DNA from 4 places in the Paenibacillus hubeiensis genome. Region 1 is predicted to be linked to each of the others. Evidence: riboswitches for the same ligand, from Rfam matches in the RefSeq annotation. Region 1 holds a riboswitch; each other region holds the start of a gene.
The links. Region 1 has a riboswitch for cyclic di-AMP ahead of RSX24_RS07540 (3D domain-containing protein). Riboswitches for the same ligand answer to the same signal wherever they lie in the genome.
Positions count from the first base shown of each region.

Region 2: linked by a shared signal. The riboswitch ahead of RSX24_RS30280 (resuscitation-promoting factor) and the one ahead of RSX24_RS07540 (3D domain-containing protein) in region 1 are both predicted to bind cyclic di-AMP.
Region 3: linked by a shared signal. The riboswitch ahead of RSX24_RS06300 (hypothetical protein) and the one ahead of RSX24_RS07540 (3D domain-containing protein) in region 1 are both predicted to bind cyclic di-AMP.
Region 4: linked by a shared signal. The riboswitch ahead of RSX24_RS02720 (C40 family peptidase) and the one ahead of RSX24_RS07540 (3D domain-containing protein) in region 1 are both predicted to bind cyclic di-AMP.

Region 1 is NZ_JAVYAE020000002.1:182,763-186,778, forward strand. Features, by position in the region: gene RSX24_RS07530 (ABC transporter substrate-binding protein/permease) at 1-896, shown strand, start outside; gene RSX24_RS07535 (amino acid ABC transporter ATP-binding protein) at 883-1,605, shown strand; cyclic di-AMP (ydaO/yuaA leader) riboswitch at 1,841-2,036, shown strand; gene RSX24_RS07540 (3D domain-containing protein) at 2,046-2,708, shown strand; gene RSX24_RS07545 (polysaccharide deacetylase family protein) at 2,771-3,586, opposite strand; gene lpdD (prenylated flavin chaperone LpdD) at 3,738-4,016, shown strand, end outside.
Region 2 is NZ_JAVYAE020000022.1:50,039-54,054, reverse strand. Features, by position in the region: gene RSX24_RS30290 (HD domain-containing protein) at 1-129, shown strand, start outside; gene RSX24_RS30285 (TatD family hydrolase) at 253-1,023, shown strand; cyclic di-AMP (ydaO/yuaA leader) riboswitch at 1,264-1,516, shown strand; gene RSX24_RS30280 (resuscitation-promoting factor) at 1,784-2,971, shown strand; gene rnmV (ribonuclease M5) at 3,122-3,667, shown strand; gene rsmA (16S rRNA (adenine(1518)-N(6)/adenine(1519)-N(6))-dimethyltransferase RsmA) at 3,673-4,016, shown strand, end outside.
Region 3 is NZ_JAVYAE020000001.1:1,304,428-1,308,443, forward strand. Features, by position in the region: gene RSX24_RS06290 (Nramp family divalent metal transporter) at 1-682, shown strand, start outside; gene RSX24_RS06295 (HAD family hydrolase) at 789-1,472, opposite strand; gene RSX24_RS06300 (hypothetical protein) at 1,695-2,090, opposite strand; cyclic di-AMP (ydaO/yuaA leader) riboswitch at 2,211-2,371, opposite strand; gene RSX24_RS06305 (glutathione peroxidase) at 2,685-3,164, shown strand; tRNA gene RSX24_RS06310 (tRNA-Leu) at 3,366-3,448, opposite strand; gene RSX24_RS06315 (urease accessory protein UreF) at 3,838-4,016, shown strand, end outside.
Region 4 is NZ_JAVYAE020000001.1:600,861-604,876, forward strand. Features, by position in the region: gene RSX24_RS02710 (alkaline phosphatase family protein) at 1-1,036, opposite strand, end outside; tRNA gene RSX24_RS02715 (tRNA-Leu) at 1,330-1,414, opposite strand; cyclic di-AMP (ydaO/yuaA leader) riboswitch at 1,745-1,876, shown strand; gene RSX24_RS02720 (C40 family peptidase) at 1,883-2,347, shown strand; gene RSX24_RS02725 (carboxymuconolactone decarboxylase family protein) at 2,472-2,801, opposite strand; gene RSX24_RS02730 (hypothetical protein) at 2,933-3,151, opposite strand; gene RSX24_RS02735 (hypothetical protein) at 3,295-3,624, opposite strand; gene RSX24_RS02740 (xanthine phosphoribosyltransferase) at 3,722-4,016, opposite strand, start outside.

The DNA of each region.
Region 1 (4,016 bases):
ACGCAGCCATTCTGGAGGACACCGTTGCCGTCGGATACCTGGATGACAACATCGTGCTTGCGCCTGCAGTGCCGGACGAAGAAGAAGCAGAGGCCGCCATCGGTATCCGCAAAGGAAACACGGAACTGCTGAATGCCGTAAACGCAACGCTTGCCCGACTGAAAAGCGAAAACAAAATCCCTCAGATGGTTACCGAAGCGAGCCAAATGATGGCGGGAAAAGAAACCAAAACACCGAATATTCTGGAAGTGTTCTGGCAATACAAAAGCTTTTATGCAACAGGTGTGGGCTATACCTTGCTGTTGTCTGCGCTTGGCGTCATTTTCGGTGTCATCATCGGTCTGATCATCTGTTGGTTCCGTCTCCATGACGCAGCCATCCTGCGCTGGATCGGTACGGCATACGTCGAATTGATCCGTGGAACCCCGATGCTGGTCCAGTTGATGATCATTTATTACGGCCTGGCTTTGACCTTTAGCATTAACTTCTCGCCGCTTCAGGCAGGGATTATTACGTTGTCCATCAACAGCGGTGCTTACTTGGCGGAAATCTTCCGCGCAGGTATTCAAGGCGTGGACCGCGGACAGATGGAAGCGGCTCGGTCTTTGGGGATGGGCAAAGCTGCAGCGATGCGCTTTATTGTCCTGCCGCAGGCCTTCAAAGCGGTCCTTCCGGCGATCGGTAACGAGTTCGTTACCATTATCAAGGAATCGTCCATCATTTCGGTGATCGGTATGGTCGATATCATGTATCAGGCCAGCGTGGTCAAAAACATTACGTATCAGGGCTTGAATCCATTCCTGATCGCCGCAGCCATTTACTTCGTGCTGACATTCATTTTGTCCAAGCTGTTGGGACGACTGGAAAGGAAGTTGAGTGCAAGTGATCGACGTTAAACAACTGCATAAATCTTACGGAAAAAACGAAGTGCTGAAAGGCATCGACGTAACGATCGGAAAAGGAGAAGTCGTGGTGGTCATCGGACCTTCGGGCTCGGGGAAAAGTACGTTTTTGCGCTGCTTGAACCTGCTGGAGCAACCGACTTCAGGTGAAATCAATTTTGAAGGGGTATCCATCACCGACCCTAAACACAACATTAACGCAACCCGTGAAAAAATGGGCATGGTCTTCCAGCATTTTAATCTGTTTCCGCACAAAACGGTGCTGCAGAACGTGACAATCGCCCCGATCAAGGTGAAGAAACAATCCGTCCAGGAAGCAACCAAGATTGCGGAGGATTTGCTGAGAACGGTGGGCCTTTACGACAAAAAGAATGCTTATCCAAGCCAATTGTCAGGCGGACAGAAGCAGCGTATCGCCATTGCCCGGGCGCTCGCCATGCAGCCGCACGTTATGCTGTTCGATGAGCCGACCTCCGCGCTTGATCCGGAAATGGTCGGCGAGGTGCTGGATGTCATGAAACGTCTTGCCGAAGGCGGCATGACCATGGTCATCGTAACCCATGAGATGGGCTTTGCCCGCGAAGTTGGGGATCGCATTTTGTTCATGGACGGCGGAGTGATCGTAGAAGACGGAACGCCTTCAGAAGTGTTCGGTGCACCCAAACATGCACGTACCCGCGATTTTTTGGCAAAGGTTCTTTAGCCGATCATTGGAGTATCAAGATAAACCATGCCTGCTGTTTAAGGAGGCATGGTTTTTTGCTTGGATTGGTGCGCTATGGATTGAAAAAGTAACTTTTCTGTTACCATCTATGCGGGAACGAGCGACCATTCGAAACCCCGGATTCCCATGAAACAATGGACATACGCTGAATTACAAGGGGAAGCGACCGCAGATTGGTAACAATTACTAGGCACCATGGTTACAATATTGTGATATATTAGTCGTGCCGAAACTTTCTTAACGGAAGGTGCGGGGGAAGTAATGATGCAGTAGAGGGGCAGTCGCATCCTTGCAGCTGCTTGGGGTGAATTAGGGCGTACATAAGCAATACGTGTAAATCTATACCTATAGGGTGGTCTCCTCCATCCGAATCCGACAACTAACTTCGCAGGCATAATAAGGGAGGTAGACTTAATTCGATGAAACGCATCGTCAAAACTGCAACAGCCATGTTAGCAGCAGCCGTATTGATCCAGGCTGTCCCGGCTCACGCTGATTCCGTCCATGTGGCCAAAGAAGGAGATACCTTTTATACGCTTTCCAAGAAATACAACATTGCTCTCGACACGTTGATGAAGGCAAATACGGGCATCTCCGCGTACAATATCTATGACGGGGTGAAAATCAACATTCCGGGCAAAACAAGCACCGCATCCGCTGCAGCTTCAACATCGAAAGTTCAGGCCAATGCAGTAACTGCTGCCAGTCTGGACGTAAACAATGAAGACAAAGTCGTAGAGGCGTGGGGCAAGACGTTTGATTACAGCAAGACATTGAACGTTGTCGCTACAGGGTATTCGGCGGACCCTTCCGAGAACGGGAAGTGGGGATCTGTTGATTATTTCGGCAACGACCTTGAGCTCGGTACCATCGCGGTAGATCCTAAGATCATCCCGCTCGGAACCAAAGTGTTGGTGACTGGACACAGCCATCCGGGATTGCCTAAACAGGCTTTTGTGGCTACGGCGCGTGATACGGGTTCTGCCATCAAAGGAAACCGCATTGATATTTTCATCCCCGGAAGCAAACAATCCGTAAGTTCATTCGGGTTTCAGGACGTGAAACTCTTTATTTTGAAATAAATCGACGATGGTGTTCGTTCAATCACGAAGCGTGAGTGAAGCGAACACCTTTTTGCATCCAGTCATTTTACGGTTTTTCTGTTTTTGGGCATTTGCAGCATTTCATCTAAAGTGACCAATTTGTATCCTCTTTTTTGCAGCTCCGTGATCACCTCCGGCAATGCCTCTACCGTCCCGCTGAGATTGGTCCCGACGCCGCCACCGGCATGTTGAAGAATAATGGAGCCGGGTTTGACGGCAGATAATATGTTTTCTTTGACCTTTTCTTTGGGGATGCCCTTCCAATCCAATGAATCCACGTTCCAGTTTACGATGCTGTAGTGGTTCCTTGCTGCCCATTTGAGCTGCTCTTCATTAATATCCCCGTACGGAGGACGAATCATTTTTGGAGTATATCCTGTCAGTCTCTGTATGATTTCCCCGGTTCGCAAAATCTGTTTGCGGAATGCGCTCATGGACAATTTGCTAAATTGGGGGTGATTGTAACTGTGATTGCCGACGACATGCCCTTCTTTCACGATGCGTTTGACCAGGTCAGGATGTTTCTCAGCACGGTTGCCTACGATGAAAAAAGTAGCCCGTACATGATGTTCTTTTAAAACATCCAACACTTGAGGCGTGAATCGAGGATCAGGCACATCGTCAAAAGTTAAAGCGACCCGTTTGGTCGACGGACCGTTGGTCTTGAAAGTATCTGCATATTTTCGCCGAAGCTGTCCCAATGTCAGCTGTTCTTCCTCCGATGAATGGATGGTTTCCTTGGACTCCCTTTCAGGAACCGAATGATTTCCCATTGCCTCAGCAGGCCGCAAAGGAGAGAAACTAACGCACAGCAGTATGCAGACGATCCCAATGGCCACGTTGAGGCGAACACGCATGACAGCAGCCTCCTTTCAAGAATGCGTTCTTTTTTGGTATTCCCGGGATCGCAATGGTTTATGCGGGATGTGAAGTGTTTCATTGTCTTTGCGACGAATGAGGCTCATAATTCCAGCAAATACATAAAACATGAAGGTTGGGTGGACGCAGATGAATGAGTTCGATTTGAAAACGATGAAGCTTCAAGCAATTCAAACCGGGGATGACCGCGTATTATTGGTGACAGGAGGAAAAGCGCATATCGGTGCAGTCGCCACATATTATCCGGATGGGGAACGCATTAACGGTTCGGTCATGCACATTCCGGGGCATAAGGAACAGGAACTGTGCGAGCGCCTTGCCCGTAAAGCGGCGCAGCATCTCAGAACGACCGTAACCGTCATTATGGGCATTCATTACAATGGCATTACGCGCATGCAAATCGACGAA
Region 2 (4,016 bases), on a different contig from region 1:
GAGGTATCCGATATTGTTCGTTCGATTAGCGGCATACAGCGTGGAAAGCATCATCTGTATTATCCGCAGGATAAAGTGGATGCCGTTCTTCACCATCTTCCAGCCCATATACGCCGTTATTTTTCTTGAAGCTGCACTTATTTTTTTTATGATACAGTAATCTGCTTTAATGGAGAGTAAATGTAGATCGACATAATTTTGTAATTCATTATTTTTTTCCGGACAGACCATTAAAGAGAAGGAGATGTAACCATGATGTTATTCGACACTCACACGCACCTGGATGCGCCGCAATTCGACGAGGATAGGGAGGAGGTCATTCAACGTGCTGTCGACGCTGGCGTCGGACGCATGATTAATGTCGGTTTTAATCGGGAAACTATTCCATCCACCATGAAGCTTGCCGAAACGTACGAGTTTATCTACGCCGCGGTCGGATGGCATCCCCAAGATGCCATCACCATGCAGGAGGGCGACCTGGAATGGATCGCTGATTTGTGCAAACACGAAAAAGTCGTAGCCATTGGCGAGATCGGGCTTGACTACTATTGGGACACCTCCCCCAAGGATGTTCAGCATCGCGTTCTTCGCCAGCAGATCGGATTGGCTCGCGAGCTGAAGATGCCTATTGTCATTCATAACCGGGACGCGCATGAAGACATTGTGAGAATTTTGCGTGAAGAGAAGGCGTCAGAGGTCGGCGGTGTGATGCACTCGTTTTCGGGGAGCTGGGAAACGGCAAAACTTTGTCTGGATCTGAACTTTGACCTTTCCTTCGGTGGACCGATCACGTTTAAAAATGCCAAGCAGCCAAAAGAGGTACTCGCCAAGGTGCCGATGGACCGGTTTTATATCGAAACCGACTCCCCTTATCTTACTCCTCATCCATTTCGAGGAAAGAGAAATGAGACGGCTCACGTTCGCCTCGTGGCTGAGGCAGCTGCCGAAATCAAGGGTGTATCGGTCGAGGAAATTGCGGCAATTACAAACAAAAATGCCATGGGACGTTTTGGGATTCGTTGAAAATCGGAGTAATTCAGGTGAAAAAACGAGCTAGACGGAGTGAATTTGCTTTTTGATCCAAATAAACGAAGTTTATTACAATATTTTAACCAAATATTTAGAAAAACGTAGTTGAATGCTGCTTTACAACATGCATCGAAACAGGATATCATCTTTTCAGTGAATTGTTGCGTGGAAAAAGGACAGATGTTCGGGGGATAGCAAAAGGGACTCTTCCTTGAACGCAGCGTTTACTTTCATGAACCAGTCTCGCTGAGTCTCCGAACACGGAGAGCGGGGGAACCAATAGGGCTTGAATATCGGTGAAATTTCCCGATCCGCGTCATTCGCTGACCCAAAAGCAGCGGATGGACTGCGAAGCCGTATTTGATTTCTTCTTTGGGTCTCGGGGTGAATTCAAGGGTATCCGCCATGAGCGGGTGACCGGAGATAGGGCGGCTCTCTTTCGTCCGAACCCGACAGCTAACCTCGCAAGCGGAAAAAGAGAGGTAATCTCGTGCATGAATTTCCGATATTCAAAATCATTCGGAAGCCACGAAAGAGTCCTCTTAGCTCTTTCTTTGGCTTTTTTGTTTTTGAATAAAAGAAATGCGGTCATCATAGAGTTCTTTTTAGGATGACTGATCTCATGTTGCGAAGAAGGGTTCATGGTGCAGAGCCGGTTGTTGTTTTGACCCGTTCTGTAGAAAATTTCGGTATAGTCGCGTCAAAGACATCATGCATTACTTTAGACGGCGGGGCTATGAAGGAGGACGGAGAAGTGGGCGCATTCCAACCAGAGGAGACCCATGAGTCACGATCATCCAGTAAGTCTTACGCGTTGAGGTGGAAGCATGAGAACTTGCGTCAAATTGCGTTGATCGCTATTTTCTCAATCGCACTTACAATCATGATCTTGTTAGTCGTTTATGGTCAGGCCGGAAAACAAATATCACTGGTGATTGACGGCAAATCTCAAGAGGTTGAGACTCGTACAGGATTGCTTCAGGAATTGCTGGATGAGCAATCCATCACGGTAGGGCCTCACGATGAGGTATCCATGCCATTGAACGGGTCCATTACGGATGGCGATCGCATCGTCATCGAGCGTGCTGTTCCAGTTAATGTTACGGCAGACGGAGACACCAAGACTCTGTATACAACGGATGCATCGGTGGAAGAAGCCATTCAAAAGGCGGGCATCACCGTAGGGAATGAAGACAAAATCTATCCAGCCTTGGATACTTCGATCAAGAAAGATATGAAAATTCGCGTAGTGCGGGTAACAAAGCGTACAGTCGACGTTGAACAGCCGATCGCATATAAAGTGGTCAAAACGGCTGACCCGAGCCTGTACAAGGGTGACAATCGAGTCATCGTGAATGGCAAGGAAGGCACATTGGTGCAGCATATCGAAAAGGTATTTCAGGATGGAGAATTGGTCTCCAAAAAAATGGTCGGCAAGACGGTGACTACGAATCGCGTGGATAAAGTCATTGCGGTGGGAACCAAAGCAAAACCGGTTGTCAAGGAAGAGCCTGTGGTTCAAACCGTATCGGCCCAAACTTCGAAAACTAAATCGGCTACAACGGCAAGCTCGACCAAAAAGTCTGCTTCGGGCAGCAAGGTCATCACGGTTTCGGGCACGACGTTCAAATATTCCAAAGTCCTCAAAAACGTAACCATGACGGCGTACTCCGCCGAAGAACCGGGAATCGGAACCAAAACGGCTTCCGGTACGAAGGTAACCGAAGGACGCACCATTGCCGTGGATCCGAAAGTGATTCCGATTGGTTGGTGGGTTTACATCGAAGGCCTCGGCTTCCGTCGCGCAGAGGATACGGGAGGGGCAATCAAAGGAAACAAAATCGATGTTTATTATGATAGCGTGAAGCATGCCCTGAACTTCGGAAGAAAGAAAGGCAAGACGGTATATGTCATCGGTCCGGTGAAGCCGGAACTGAACTAAAATCGTTTTACTTTAAATAGGGAATGCTATAAAATAGTGCATGATTGAATCATGCGGAATATGCGGCAGTGGGAGCAAATGCTTTTCACGTCGTTTGCCAGAGAAGAGGGTCCTCCTCTTCTTTTTGCGTTAGAAAGGGAGAAATCGAACATGATAAAAGAAGTGATCGTGGTGGAAGGCCGTGACGATACGGTAGCGATTCGGCGGGCGGTGGAAGCCGACACGATAGAAACGGGAGGATCCGCCATTAATGATCGCATCCTGAGTCGCATTGCGCTTGCCCAGGAGAGACGGGGAGTCATCGTGCTGACCGACCCGGACCATGCCGGAGAGCGCATTCGCAAAATTATTGCGAATAAGGTGCCAGGCTGCAAGCATGCGTTCATTCCGGAAGCGGATGCTACCCGCAAGGGCGATATTGGCGTGGAGAATGCTTCGCCGGAGGCGATCCGTCTGGCGTTGTCCCGCGTTCATACATCGTATGAAGGGGTTCCTAGCCTGATTGACTGGGAAGATCTGATCGAGGCGGGATTGATCATACATCCCAGGGCTTCCGAACGCCGGATGCAGATGGGCAATCTGCTGGGTATCGGCTATTGCAACGGCAAGCAGTTTCACAAGCGGCTGGGCGTGTTCCAGATTACCCGGGAGGAGTTCCTGGCCGCTCTGGCAAAAATTGAACGTGAAGGAATGTGAGGAGCATGAAGGGCATGGAAGAACGGTTGGAAATTGCTACACCCAAACGCACGAAGGAAATTATCGCTCGACACGGATTTTCCTTCAAAAAAAGTCTGGGCCAAAATTTTCTGATCGATCAGAATATTTTGAATAAAATCGTAGACGCTGCCGATCTGGACGAGTCCAAGGGTGCATTGGAGATCGGTCCCGGCATTGGGGCATTGACAGAACGCCTGGCTCGCGTAGCGGGGACTGTAACAGCCGTAGAGATTGACCAGCGGCTGCTGCCGATTCTAGACGAGGTTATGGAGCCGTATTCCAACGTAAGAGTGCAGCATGGAGATGTGCTGAAACTGGATCTGGCGGA
Region 3 (4,016 bases), on a different contig from region 1:
ATACATCGCGATCGGCATCATCGGGGCTACCGTTATGCCCCATAACCTGTATCTGCATTCGTCCATCGTACAGACCCGCCAGATCGAGCAGACATCCCGTGGCAAAAGAGAAGCAATCCGTTACTCCACCATGGATTCCACGATCGCTTTGACGCTGGCCCTGTTCATCAATGCCGCCATTTTGATCGTGTCGGCGGCCGTTTTCCACAGTGCAGGCATGACGCAGGTCGCCGAAATCGCCGATGCCTATCACCTGCTGACGCCGCTGCTGGGCACAACGATCGCAAGCGTTCTGTTCGGCGTTGCCCTGCTTGCTTCCGGCCAGAATTCCACGCTGACAGGAACCCTGTCCGGACAGATCGTCATGGAAGGTTTCCTGAACATCCGGATTCCCGCCTGGCTGCGCAGGCTGGTTACACGGCTTATTGCCATCATCCCGGCCGTCATCGTTACCGCCATTGCCGGCGAACACGGTACCGAGGAACTGCTCATTCTGAGCCAGGTCATTTTGTCTTTGCAGCTGCCGTTTGCCGTCATCCCGCTGGTCATGTTTACGAGCGATAAAAAAAGCATGGGCGAGTTTGCCAACAAATCATGGCTGAAAATAGCATCCTGGTTTATTGCTGGTATCATCGTCGTCCTGAACGTGTACCTCATTATCCAGACTTTCGCACTCCTCTAAAAAAATAAGGCTGATCGTCGCAAGCACCGGAGTGCCTGCACGATCAGCCTTTTCTTCGATGAAACGGAGGATGAACACAGCATTATAATGTAACTATTAATGAAACCTAATCCTCGCCAGGCAAAAACAGCGGCAGCAGCTGCTCCAGCGATTCAACCGTCCAGTCCGGCTGCTCGTCCGCCGAGCGTTCAGGCTGAAACCTTCCGTAACCTTGCAATATGCGTACAGTGCGCATGCCCAGTTTGCTTGCCGGAACGATGTCGTTATCGATTCGGTCCCCAATCATAACAGCCTCATCAGGCTCGCATTCCGCCTGCTTCAACGCTACCGCGTATAATCCGGGATCCGGTTTGGATACGCCCTCTTCTGCCGAGCATGCCAGGACGTCCACGTATTTGCGCAAGCCATACCTTTCAAGCCGCTCTTCCGTGCCCAGGCTTTGATTGGCAATGATGCCGATCCGATAACGGCCGGATAACGCATGCAGCACACGCTCCGCAGCAGCAAAAGGATGCTCCAGCTCCTTCCGGAACTTCAGTTTTTCCTGAATCCGTGCCCGGTGCTCCTCATGATCGATCAAGGTACGAATAGCTACCCGCATCGGCCACTGCTCGTACTTGCTGTAACATTCGACAAAGATCTCGCGCACCTTTTCGATGTTCACATGATACCCGAGCATTCGGGCTTCCCGCACAAACTGGCCGATGATGTCGTCCACCGGCTCCCACTCATCCACCAACGTATCCCCAACATCAAAAAACAACCATTTGATACCACCAATATCCGGCACGTTACTCCTCCTTGCTCACCTTGAACGCATCCTCCCAATCATCAACGCGAGCCTCATCCCGCGAATCTTTTACCATTCAAAAGGTCGCTGTTTTCAGGCCCGTCTTCCAACATTAAAAAAAGAAGACCCGTATCCAGAAAGAGTCTTCTTGGTTTTTCACACATATAATTAAGCTAATTATAACAGCCGCCCAACATCGGATCAATCACCAACAGCCCGCCCTTATCCGTTGAGCAGAAATCCGACCTCTCCATTCATCGAATACACGATCCGATCGGCACCCATACCGCGATAAATGCCTTTGGGATGGCTCTGTTCCGTAATGACGCACAACGTCTTGGATGTCCACGATCTGCAGATTTGCAGATAGCGGCAGGTGAGATTAAGGCTGTTCTCAAAAATAAAAACATTGCCCACATTTCCCTGCGGCAGAAACCACTTTTGCGCCGATGCCGTATTCATGCGAATGACGTTCTCTACGCCGATCCGCCGCAATTTGCGTTCTTCGCCCGCACTGTTTGTCAGCACGGCAAAAGGTACCTTTTTGTACATCAACAGCTTCACAAATTTGCGCCCTGCTTCATTCGGGGCCGTGACCAAAACCATCTCGTTATCCATTATTCGTTCCTCCCTCTGACGTGAAAAGACAACAAAAAAGAAGCGTGGGGGACCAAGGCCGCCCGAACGCTTCTTCAATCCATGACAAATAACATTCGCCACGAATAACGTACGGCTTGTTGCCTCTCCCTTTAACGCTTACGAGGTTAGCTGACGGATTCGGGCGCGAGAGTCGCCCTATTTCCGGCATAGCCGGAAAATTCACCCCATAGATGCATCGCATCCGATTGGTTCCCCCGTTTTCCATTCCGACCGGAACGGAAACTCAGCGATTAAAAACATCGTTCATGTTATCGATATGAATCATACACCCCTGACAAGTCGGTGTAAAGTCGGTGCAGCTCTCCGAAAAGGCGGATTTATGGCACTTTGCTTTAATGAGATCGCTTACATATATACTAATCTCCACCTTTCTCGTTTAAACTATCTAATTCTCGCTCTGGTAGAAATTCCACATGATAACGGAAAGGAAGAAACAAGACACTGGCATCCCAAATGATTCCAATTATAATTTTGCATTAATTAATTGCATCAAATATAATAGAGATATAAAAAGATCACCGCATCGATACTACTCATTTGGAGGCGAATATTATGTCCATCTACGATTACAAAGTGAACACGCTTCGTGGCCAGGAAGTCGAAATGTCCCAATACCGCAACAAGGTCCTGCTGATCGTCAACACTGCGAGCAAATGCGGCCTAACCCCGCAATACGAAGGCTTGCAAAAGCTGTATGACAAGTTCCAGAACAGCGATTTCGAAGTATTGGGGTTTCCAAGCAACCAGTTTGCTCAGGAAAAGGGCTCTTCCGACGACATCGCCGAATTTTGCCAGATGAACTATGGCGTCAGCTTCCCGATGTTCGAGAAGATCGACGTGAACGGCAGCAGCGCCCACCCTCTTTTTCAGCATTTGACCAAAGAAGCGCCAGGCCTGCTAGGATCGAAGGCCATCAAATGGAATTTCACTAAATTTCTGGTCGACCGGGACGGCCGCGTGCTCAAACGTTATGCTCCCCAAACGACGCCTGATCAGATTGAAGCCGATATTGCGGAGCTGCTGCATCAATAACAACATTTCAACAGAGATGGATTGATGTCACGATGCATTCATTTTTCATAAGGTCATCCCCTTGAAGAACCGTGTTGCAGCCCGGAAAGGCTTTTCGAAAAATCGGTGATGCAGCACGGCTTTTTTATGCCTTTTTGCAGAAAACAAAAAAAAGAAGCATTCCGATGATCGGAATGCTTCTTTTGTTCTACTTCATTATAATGCGGTCGAGAGGACTCGAACCTCCACGGGCGTACGCCCACTACCCCCTCAAGATAGCGTGTCTGCCATTCCACCACGACCGCATGTCGTATTAGCGGCAACAAAAATGATTATACAGGGTTTCAAAGGAAAAGTAAAGCTATTTTTAACATTAAATTTTGGTGCCGAATGTATCGTCATTTTCCAACATCATATTGCATAAGATGGTATCTGATTTGAACATTTCGCCATCATTTTATTTTCGGTTCTGAAGCAATTCCGAACAATTACATAACATAATATTAACACGGTAAGGATAATAAAATAACATATTTTATTTCACAAATCAAAAATACAGCTTACCATTGACAAAACGCAGACATTTGTGTAAATATATATATCATATAATTCGGATTTTTACCGATATAAGTGATTTAAAACCTGCAACAAAGTCATATTATATGACACAAAACGAACATAGGAGGCGAAAATGGTGAACCGAGGAAATAAGCTGCTCGATTATGTCAAACTGCTTGATTCCTCTATCCAGGTCGGAGGCTTCACCCATTTCTTCGGCATGGATACGCACATCCAGGATGGGAACATTCGCAATGCCGCTGATCTCGAATCGTTCATGCGTTGTCAGATGCATCCCAGCATCACCCGCCTTGA
Region 4 (4,016 bases), on a different contig from region 1:
CCGATACGGCTTCACCCGGACGCAAAATGGTGGCATCTCCGAGCAAAGAGGGCAGATCAATGACCGGATTTTGCTTGGCAGGCAAAATCTGTGTCATTCCGCTGTCGCCTGCAATGACAAAAACGGCCTCTTTCAAGGCTTTCTCCGGAGAACCGAATGTTTCCAATACAGATTGAAGCTGCTGATCCAACTTTTTGACTCCACGAAGTCCAGTGGGACCTTTTTTATGCAACTCCCGGTCCAAGTCCGGCAAATAAACAAACAAAAAATCCGGCAATGTATTGGAGTGAATCAAATATTTTACGGCTTCAATAGCGAAGTCATTATGGATGCCCAACCGATTCGTTACACCGTCCGGCAAGTTTTTTATCCCCTGAAACGGATTAGACAACGAACCCAGGGACAACAGGTCCGGCCCTTTCACATGAATCTCTTTCGGTAAAGAAGCAGGACCTTGAATCCAATCGGGTATCGACAACTTATGATCGGACGCCCCCCTGTAAATCAGGCCGTTGATCGAACCAGACTTAAACCCTTGCCGGGCTAAGTCCTCATAGATCGTAGGCAAATCCTTGCTCAAATGACTCCCGTTCAAATGGATCAGCGCATCAGCAAGTACCCGATTCACTCCGAGCCTGAGCACTTCCATCGGTCCGGTTCCATAGTTGATCATTCTCTTGGTTTCCGCAGAGTACCACGTCAGACCTGGCACACGGTGAATGTCCGGATACGCACCGGTAAGCAATGAGCTGTCGATCGTGACGGACATCGTGGGAAAGGAACTGACCAGGTTTTTATAATATTGTCCGTGTTCGATCAGAAATTTTAATGTCGGAAGCTCCTGCTTGCCGATTCCTTGGTCAATCGCCTGAACCATCAAAGAGTCTACCATCAGGAAAATGACTTTCTTCGCATTTTCTCCACTGGCGGAATTTATTCGCATCAAATCCTGTTCTTTGGGTTTCGAGTTCTGGCATCCGATCAGCATGATCGATATAAGGATCACAGGCCACATTCGAATCCCTTTTTTCTTCATAACGGTTCACCCCTTTATGTACATTGTGTCTTGAAATCTAGGGGGTATCCGAGGTTATTTTTTCCATTATGAACATAACCAAGATGACAATTACATCCGTTCCGTGAAAAGTATGGCTGGATTCAGCACAAATACAGCGTCTCGCGGCAAATCTCTCCCGCCGCACTGGACGAAATGATGGCCAATGGCAAGCCGGTACAGCGTGACCGCGTTACACAGGCGTTCCTATAGATGAAAAAAGCTCCTGAATCTCCAAATAAGGAAATTCAAGAGCTTTCTTATGGTTATATTGATGCGGTCGAGAGGACTCGAACCTCCACGGGGGGTTAGCCCACACGGACCTGAACCGTGCGCGTCTGCCAATTCCGCCACGACCGCATATGTGGTATATCTCCGGAAATATCACGGCGACAAGGAAGAATATATCATAGAAACCGAAACTCTGTCAACACATTAACAGCCATGATGAACAGCAAAATGACGCGAAAGGAAATGGATGCTGTAGTCAGGCGACAAACTATTTATTTGTCCATTCCATTAGCTGTTGAAACGGTGGTTACTTTTTTGTAACCGAAAAACGACAGCTTTTTCGCAATTTGAGCATAAAAAATGAGAATTCCGTTAACATGGCGGTGCAGATAACCGTTTCAGAACGATTTGACAATTTCGTATTTATGCAATATCATTTCAAATGGTTACAAAATATTCATTATTCATGTGCCGAGTTTCATTAGTGAAAACGGGGGAACCATACCGGGTGAATTATTCCGATACATAGGAAATATAGGGAACCTTCTACCGAACCCTTAGCTAACTCCGTAGGCATCGAAGGGAGAACATAACATTTTGAAAAAGCTTATCCTGTCCTTATTCGGCGCAGCCGTTTTATTTACTTCCGGTGCAACAGCAACCGAAGCAAGCAGCATCAATACCGTAGTCAACAGCATGACTGGCATTCCGTACAAGTGGGGCGGCACAACAATGGCCGGCTTCGATTGTTCCGGATTTATGAGATACCTGTTTAACAAATACAGCATCGAGCTGCCGCGTACCTCGCAGGCACAAGCCAAGGCTGGCACCGCTGTTTCCAAAGCCAACCTTCGCACAGGCGACCTTGTATTTTTCAATACCACTGGAAAAGGCATCTCTCATACAGGCGTGTATATCGGTGGAGGCAACTTCGCCCATGCTTCAAGCAGCAAAGGCGTCAGCATCACCAAATTGTCCAATCCTTATTTCAGCGACCGCTACGTCACTGCACGCCGTGTAACCGGCGAATTCATGTATAACAAAATGCTTGGAAAAATTTAAACGATACCGCACTTGTTCATCCAGATCACTTGAGAAACATTGTACTCTAACCAAGAATGCCAAAAAAACCAGACAGGGCTCGAGCCTTGTCTGGTCTTTTTGGTGCAAATATGGGCTTATCGGATTAATGCAGCGCCTTCTGAACCCTAAGAGCCCCCTGAGACAGGGCGTGTCCGCCTCCAACGGCTCCGGCGACGGCAACGGCCTCCAGTATTTCCTGATCGGAAGCTCCCTTGGCACGGGCCTCCTGCACGTGGTAGAGCGTGCACACTTCATTATTCGCAAACAATCCGATGCCCAGCGCGATTAATTGTTTCGTTTTGGCGTCGATGGCGCCTGGCTGAAAACACTCGCCCGTAAATTCGTGATAGGACTTGACCACGCCGGGAAGCAAACCTTCCAATTCGCCAATCTGATCCTTGTACGCATGGACTTTATCGTTCATCAGTGTCATGTTGCAATCATCCCCTCACAGATAGGTTCCAGTCACTCACCGACCTTATCCTGTCTCCCGGAGCAGACAACTATGCCCAAACGTCCATGGTAAATCCAGTTAACCTCAGGAATAATCCTGATGGCAGACCGCTACTCCTTCAGCGGGCTTCGACGGGGTTCGCTGAAACGTTGGAAGCTGTAACGGCGATCCAGCTTGACCACTCGCCGATTTTGACGGCGAATGAGAACCTGCTCATCGTCCCACGCAACGACAATGCCTTTCACGTCGTTGGATTCCAACTCGTCGCGCACCACCCTCACTTTTTCTCCCGACAAGCGGAGCGCATTCAATTCTTCATCGCTAATCATGATTCATGGCCTCGACTTTCTATAAAATGATGGTCTGTATCTGTGCTAAACGGCAACGTGCTACAAAAAGAGACCTAAATGAAATTCATTTAGGTCTCGCGTGACTGCTGCCGTGTCATTCCTAAGTGGTTCCCTACTGAAAATTATCGCTGAGCGTGCTCTTTGCTGTCGTTCTTCTCAAACCAGAAATCAAGCACCTTGGCGGACATCACGCGTGATTCCAGGTACTCCACTTGATGCGGCGTAAATTGTTCTTTCCAAGAGAAGGACAACTCTTCGCACAAGCCCACGATCGTCAGCAGCTCTGACCAGGCAACGTAGCGTTTGTACCAGAAAAACTGCGGATGTTCAATCATATAGGGATAAAGGTCATCAAATTCCGTATGTTTACAATCCAGGGCACGTTCAAAATGAACTTTTGATTCAGCCAGCTTATCCATAAAAAACTGTTCTGTTGCCGGTTGGTTTCCCATGGTGTTGCCTCCTCTCCCTAACATAACCCCATTATAAAACAAATGCACGGTCATGCAAAGGTATAGTTAAGAAAAAATGAGTCTTTCCTTCGAATGGTCAACATTCCGAATCGTCAAACTGCACGGTACCGTTCTCCAGGGAACGGATCCGAACCAACGCTTCCACCGGAACGCCCAACTCGCGAATGGTGCGTGCGCCGGCCTGAAAGCATTTTTCCACCACGACTCCGAATCCGACCAGCTCAGCCCCCGAACGCTCTATAATTTTGATGATGCCGCGCGCGGCATCCCCATTGGCAATGATGTCGTCAATGAACAGGATTCGATCATTTTCCCGGATGAACTCGCGGGATACCATTATATCGGTTACGATTCCTTTGGTAAAGGAAGGT